Regions from separate parts of the Clostridium omnivorum genome, predicted to be linked through region 1. Evidence: riboswitches for the same ligand, from Rfam matches in the RefSeq annotation. Region 1 holds a riboswitch; each other region holds the start of a gene.
What was found. Region 1 has a riboswitch for cyclic di-GMP ahead of bsdE14_RS06535 (ketoacyl-ACP synthase III). Riboswitches for the same ligand answer to the same signal wherever they lie in the genome.
Positions count from the first base shown of each region.

Region 2: another riboswitch for cyclic di-GMP. It lies ahead of bsdE14_RS12405 (LPXTG cell wall anchor domain-containing protein); the one in region 1 lies ahead of bsdE14_RS06535 (ketoacyl-ACP synthase III).
Region 3: another riboswitch for cyclic di-GMP. It lies ahead of bsdE14_RS12275 (peptidoglycan-binding protein); the one in region 1 lies ahead of bsdE14_RS06535 (ketoacyl-ACP synthase III).

Region 1 covers NZ_BRXR01000001.1:1,422,590-1,424,864, reverse strand. Annotated here, with positions in the region: gene bsdE14_RS06540 (methyl-accepting chemotaxis protein) at 1-44, opposite strand, end outside; gene bsdE14_RS06535 (ketoacyl-ACP synthase III) at 70-1,074, opposite strand; cyclic di-GMP riboswitch class I at 1,157-1,242, opposite strand; gene bsdE14_RS06530 (NAD(P)H-dependent flavin oxidoreductase) at 1,420-2,275, opposite strand, start outside.
Region 2 covers NZ_BRXR01000001.1:2,612,475-2,614,749, forward strand. Annotated here, with positions in the region: gene bsdE14_RS12400 (LPXTG cell wall anchor domain-containing protein) at 1-588, shown strand, start outside; cyclic di-GMP riboswitch class I at 798-882, shown strand; gene bsdE14_RS12405 (LPXTG cell wall anchor domain-containing protein) at 937-2,275, shown strand, end outside.
Region 3 covers NZ_BRXR01000001.1:2,581,494-2,583,768, forward strand. Annotated here, with positions in the region: gene metG (methionine--tRNA ligase) at 1-706, shown strand, start outside; cyclic di-GMP riboswitch class I at 998-1,081, shown strand; gene bsdE14_RS12275 (peptidoglycan-binding protein) at 1,171-2,275, shown strand, end outside.

The DNA.
Region 1 (2,275 bases):
GTATTTTTTTGATATTTGGTTATAGTACTTGTATTAAGTTCCATGATAGTTTTCACCTCTCTGAAATAATTACCATTTGTAAAGTAATGCTCCTATAGTGTATCCTGAAGCAACGGAACAAAATATGACTAAGTCATCTTTATTGAATTTTTCTTGTTTAAGCCTGTCATCTAGTGCCATTATAGGGCTTGTACAACCTGTATAGCCATATTTTGTGCCTACAAAAATAGCTTTATCCATATCGGCACCAAGTCTTGAAACAGTCAGCTCTAAATCAGCTCTTGAAAATTGAGACATAAGATAATGACATACATCTTTAGGCTTATAATTATGTTCAGCTAAAAGCTTTGTTATAGTCTCAGTCCATTTTTCAGAAAGAAAGCTAAAATCAAAGGGCTTCCAAAGCATTTTTTTATCTTCTGGATCTATACTGTCATCAGGTATATTCGACATTCCACAAGCAGGCATTGTTATAGACCAGTGATAGGAATCATCGGTATACATTCTGGAGCCAAGCACTCCTCTTTCCTCAGATTCTTCTCTTCTTTCTAAGATAACTGCTGCAGCGCCATCAGCGGAGCAGCCATAGGCCACCATATCATCTTTTCTAGCCAAAGGGCTTATAAGAAGTGAGCCTACTACCAGCACTTTATTATACTTCATGTCTGTTTTCAAATATCTTGCGGCGATATCCATGCCTGTTATCATACCAATGCAATTACAGTTTACATCGAATACTGAAGAGGCATTATAAGCCATAAGCTTATTTTTAATTAACAGTGCACAGCATGGTGACAGATATTCTGGAGTATCTGATACTGAGATGATCATATCTATCTCAGAGGAAGAGATATTTGAATTAGTAAGTGCCGTTTTTGCAGCCTCTACAGCCATTGTGACACTGGTTTCACCTTCTTCTGCAAGAGTTCGTGTTTCTCTTCCTAGCTTGTCCATAAGAGCTTCAGCATGACTTTCAAGCTTATATTCTTTAAAGTGTTCAATAAAATACTCATTATCTAACTGTCTTTTGGGATGATAAGTTCCCACCCCAATGATATGTACATTTTTATACATTACGTTTCCTCCTGTCTATTAAAGCCGTCATAAATAAAAAAATAGACAGCCTAAGAAAGGCTATCTATTATAGCAGCACTAACTTAGCAACCTGGCAATCATGGGAGTAAATCCTTTAGATCCATGGCTTTGCGTCCTTGCCTTTAGACAAGTTTGCCTTTATTAAGTTATGGATATTCTGGTTATAATTGTCGTTTAATTAAATACAATTATAATTATATCATATAAAAAATGGAATTCAACATATTAAATGTAAAACTGTGTATTTACTTGTAAAAAATTCGTGAACTCAAGGCAAATTAAAAGAGAGGTTACATTTATATGAAACCTCTCTTTTAGAAATAATTATATTGATATACTATCAATTCCTCTATAGTTTAATTCAGCTTCAGTAACTAGTTCATGAATTAATTCCTTAACTGGAACTATTTTATCAATTCTGTACACGTTACTTCCACAGAAGATTAATCCATCATCTACATTACCTTCCCTAGCATTAATTAAAGCTTCGGAGATGCAATAAGGTGTACTCTTAGGGTCACAAGGCTTTAAGCAGTTATAAAGACACTTTACTTTTTGAGAGCCACCCTCTACTTTTTCTATAAATTTATTTCTAATAGCTCTTCCAGGCATTCCTACAGGGCTTACTACAATCTGAATATCTTCTTTTTTAGCTTCTACATAAGCTTTTTTATAATTTTCATCAGCATCACATTCTTCAGTAGCAACAAATCTCGTAGCCATTTGCACACCACTTGCACCAAGACTTAAAAACTTTGCAATATCTTTTCCGTCAAAAATGCCTCCTGCAGCAATTACTGGTATACTTTTATTATATTTATTTTCGAAGGTATTAAGCGCCTGTTTTACCTCAACTACAATTTGTTCTAGAGCAGAAGGTTTATTAAGCAGCTCATCATTTTTAGAAAAGCCTAAGTGTCCACCAGCTTCTGGGCCTTCTACAATAACCATGTCTGGAGTAGCATTGTACCTTTTTTCCCACATCTTGCAAATTACTGAAATTGCTTTTGCAGAGGATACTATAGGTGCTATTTTTATATCACTTCCTTGAGTTAATTTTGGAAGCTCTAAAGGAAGTCCAGCCCCGGATATTATTAAATCAGCTTTTGCTTCTATAGCGGCTTTAACATACTCTGCATAACCATTTGTAGCAACCATAAGGTTAACTCCGATTATACCA
Region 2 (2,275 bases), 1.2 Mb from region 1:
GCAGTTGAAACAAGAGTGGATGCATCAGCTGTTAATGGAGGGACAGGAAGCTTAAAGATGAATGCAAGTAATGTTACCATGGAGCTTCCTTTCTCAGCAGTAGACTATGAGGGAACAACTGAAGGTTCCTATATAAGTGTAAAGCAGAACATTATAGCTAATGATCCTTTACTAAGCGCAATTAAAGATATAGGCAAGGTATTTGATTTTAGCTTAGCAACCTATAAGCAGGATGGAACAAAGATAAAAGATATCCATAACTTTAAAAGTGGTAAGGCTAAGATTTCAATTAAATTGACAAATGAGGATATAAAGAATTTAGATACTACGAAATTAAGTGCCTTCTATTATAATGAAGAAACTAAGATGTGGGAGTCTGTAGGTGGAAGCTTTGATAAAAACGCTATGACATTTACCTTTGAAACCTCACACTTTAGTAAATATACTATAGCTCAAATTAATGGAGCTCTTCCTCAAACAGGAACTGTACTCAATAATTTGGATTTAATAGTTTTAGGGTTTATGTTTATAGTATTTGGAGCATTATTTTTGGGTAAAAAATTTAGTTTTAAACATATGTCAAAATAGTATAAAGACTAAAAGTATACAATAAATAAAATTATAAAAAACTGTCATTCTGGAAATTTATTCTCGGTGACAGTTTTTCTTATAGTAAAAAATTAAGGCAAAAGATAGCTTTCTTTTTTAAGGTGCCATTGTATGCAAAAGGCTTATATGGTAATATATATATGTTGGTACAAAAAACAACATAATATTCATTAATTTTACAAAAAATCCATAGAAAATAGCAAATTTATCGAAAGATAAAGACGCAAAGCCACGGGTCTAAGGGATAAGTTCTATGATAGCCGGGTTGCCTAAATAGGGTTATTTTTTGTTTTTTGCTTTTCTATGGGAAAAGTAAGGGGGATAACAATGAAAACACAGAAGAAAAAAAGTCTTGCAATTCTATTAGTGCTTTTATTTTGTACTATGCTGCTGAAGCCCTTTGACTTGAAAGTCAAGGCTGAGGAAAGTAATGCTCCACAATATTTAGATTATACAAAAGGCTATGTTGGCTTTGTATATCAGTGGAAAAATAAATCTTTCTTAGTTGTTCAAGATAACACAAGAAAAAATACTAGTATGAGTCAATACCCAAACAATTTAAAATTTATCGTGGTAGAAAATGGAAAAGAAAAAGTAATAACTACAGACAATAAATTCATGCCTACAGAGGGAAATGCATATCAAGTTTATAAGGACGAAATGTATTTTAGAGTTTATTCTGATAATAAAAATTATATATATAAATACAATTTGGATACGTTACAACTAAGTTTAGTTCAAGAAATAAATCCTCAATCAAAGAAATTTGTTCTTCCACAATATGAGTTTGAATATACACATGTGTTAATGAACAGTAATGGTAAAATAACATTTATGTCAAACTACAGAGATTTATATTCATTAAATAACCCAGATAGAAATAATGCTTTCCCTAACTATAGCATGGTTTTATCAGATGGAGATAAGGAAACTAGCATTGAATTTAATTATAGTGCAGAAAGACCAGAATTCTTTAAAAGGTATGATATATACAATTATGTTTCTGATAAAGATGATAATACTTGGTTTTCTGTAAAAAAGATATACGAGGTATCTATTCCAAAGGGAGCAACTATAGATGTAATTAGGGAAAGAGAAAATATACTCAAATCTTCCTTAGCTAGTGAAACAGTACATCCAGAGGTATTTATTTATAAAATGGATAGTAAGCAAAATGTAATTAAGATAGATGCAAAAGAGCTAACTTATTACGATGGATATATAAGAGATTTAAAGGTTGATTTGCAGGGCAATCTTTGGATTAGCGGAAACTATTGCAATAATAAAACTAATGTTGATCAGGCTTTTATAGCTAAAGCAAGCGTAGCACAAGATAATACTCTTAAAGTATTGCAAAAGTTTACTTTAGATACTCAATATCCTGTACCTATAGAATTAGATGTGAATGGCGGACTATGGGCGCTTGACAATGGAAAGATAAAAAAATATGAAAATGGAAATTTAGTAACGAAATATGAGGTTTATAATGCTTTTCATAATGACAGATTCCATATATATGATGATAATAATTTAGTAGTTTATGGTGATGCTGGATATAAGATTATTGCATCCAATGTTTCAGAGACAAATAACAATACTACTACAAATCCATCTACTACAAATAATTCGGTAGTGGCAAATTTAGATACAAATAAATTAAATAAGA
Region 3 (2,275 bases), 1.2 Mb from region 1:
TCTAGGTGAAATTTGGGCACTAATCGGAAGAGCAAATAAATATATAGATGAAACTACACCATGGATACTTGCTAAGGATCCAGAAAAGAAGGAGAGACTAGGTACTGTACTATACAACCTTGCTGAATCTCTAAGATTTGTATCTGTGCTTGTATCAGCATTCCTGCCAACTACTGCACAGAAAATAAATGAGCAGTTATCAGTAAACTTAACAGCATGGGATACAGTTTCAGCCTTTGATGGTACAGAAGCAGGAACAAGAGTAAAAAGAGGGGAAGTTATATTCCCAAGAATTGATGTAGAAGCTAAACTAAAAGAGTTTGAAGCTGCTGCAGAAGTTAAAGAAGAAGTTAAACCATCAATGCAGCCGCTAAAAGAAGAAATAACTATAGATGACTTTGATAAAGTAGACTTAAGAGTAGTTAAAGTACTATCCTGTGAACCAGTTAAGGGAGCTAAAAAGCTGCTTAAATTAAAGGTGGATTTAGCAGGAGAGGAAAGACAAGTAATTTCAGGTATTGCACAGTACTACAAGCCAGAGGAGCTAGTAGGAAAATATGTAATACTTGTTGCCAACTTAAAGCCTGTTACACTAAGAGGAGAGCTTTCACAAGGAATGATACTAGCAGCTGCCACAGATGATGACAGCAAGCTGTTTACAGTAAGCATACCAGGAGAACTTCCAACAGGAAGCACAGTTAGCTAATTTTGTAAAAACTTAATTTAATAATAATATCGGCACAAATAAAATAGGACTTAGCAGTTTGCAGAGTCCTATTTTTATTTGTGCTAAATTCTTAAAGTATATAAAGATAAAGGGTGATTTATTGAAGATCATTAAAGGGCTTATTAGGAGATTATTGTAATAAATATGTAGTATATTAACAAATTATTATCAAAAAATTAATAAAATACTATAAATTTGGAAAAAGGTGTGGTAAAATGTTAACTGAAGTTCTAAAATATGACATAATATACAATTATGCCATAAAATAATCATAGATAAAGGCAAATTTATCGAAAGATAAAGACGCAAAGCTACGGGCCTAAGGAAAGTTTCTATGGCAGCCGGGTTGCCTAAATACATATTTTAGTTATTTTTCATTTGCAATAATTTTATTATCAAAAATAACTTGTCTTATATCTATGGTTCTATTTGGGGGTGAATTAATGAAAAGAAGAATTCCAATTAGGGCTATTAGTATCTTTTTAATTTTTACTTTTCTATTCAATTCTGCAGATAAGACAATATCATATGCAGCGGATACTATAGCAAATGCACCTGAAAAGGGGACATACTACGGTAAGGACATCAATGGAAAAGTAGAAAAGGCAAAGGAAGTTTCTCAAGAAGAAAAGAAATCTGAAAAGGCTATAAGAAAGCCGCAGGTTTTAAAGCAAGAAAAGCAGGAAAAGTACAGCAAGGATAAGGAAAAAACTGAAAAGAGAACAGAAAACAGTAAGACATATAAGTTAGACAGCAAGCATGATGTAACAGAAATATACCTTGATAAGATTAACTACAAAGATAAAAGTGGTAATTTACAAGAGATTGATAACACTCTTGTAGGAAATGGAAAAAATAATACTGAGTTCTATGAAAACAAGGCAAATGATTTTATAGCTACTTTGCCTGCAGTGATGGATAAGGATAAAGGCTTAGCCATAACTAAGGAGGGGTCTTCTGTAAACCTTTACCCATTTGAGGGGGACTTTAGTAGGAGTGCAGTTAGTGAGAATGCTATACTTTATAATGATGTGTTTGAGGGTATAGATTATCAGTATACAGTACAAAATTCCAATGTAAAGGAAGACATTATACTTAATCATTATGTTGATAAAAATATTTTTAAGTATTATATATCAGCGAAAGGCTTAACATTAAAAGAAGAGTACAATACAATAAGAGCCTATAAGGCTGGGAAAAAAGAACCTGTATTTATAATAAGTGCACCTGTTATGACAGATGCAGCGGGAAAAATGAATTTTAATCTCAAAATTCACCTTGAAAAGAAGCTGCTTGGCAGAGATGTTATATCAGTAACAGCAGATAAGGAATGGCTTCAGGATAAGGAAAGGGCATATCCTGTAAAGGTTGATCCTACTGTAAGTATTTATAATAAGCAATGGACATATATTCAGGAGACAAACAAAGGATATAACTATTTGAATGACGGATACCTTTATGCAGGTCTGGAAAATTCTAATGCATCTCATGTTTATGCACTAGGTCATACTATGACATTTATCAAGTTTAGCTTTGATATAAAGAGTG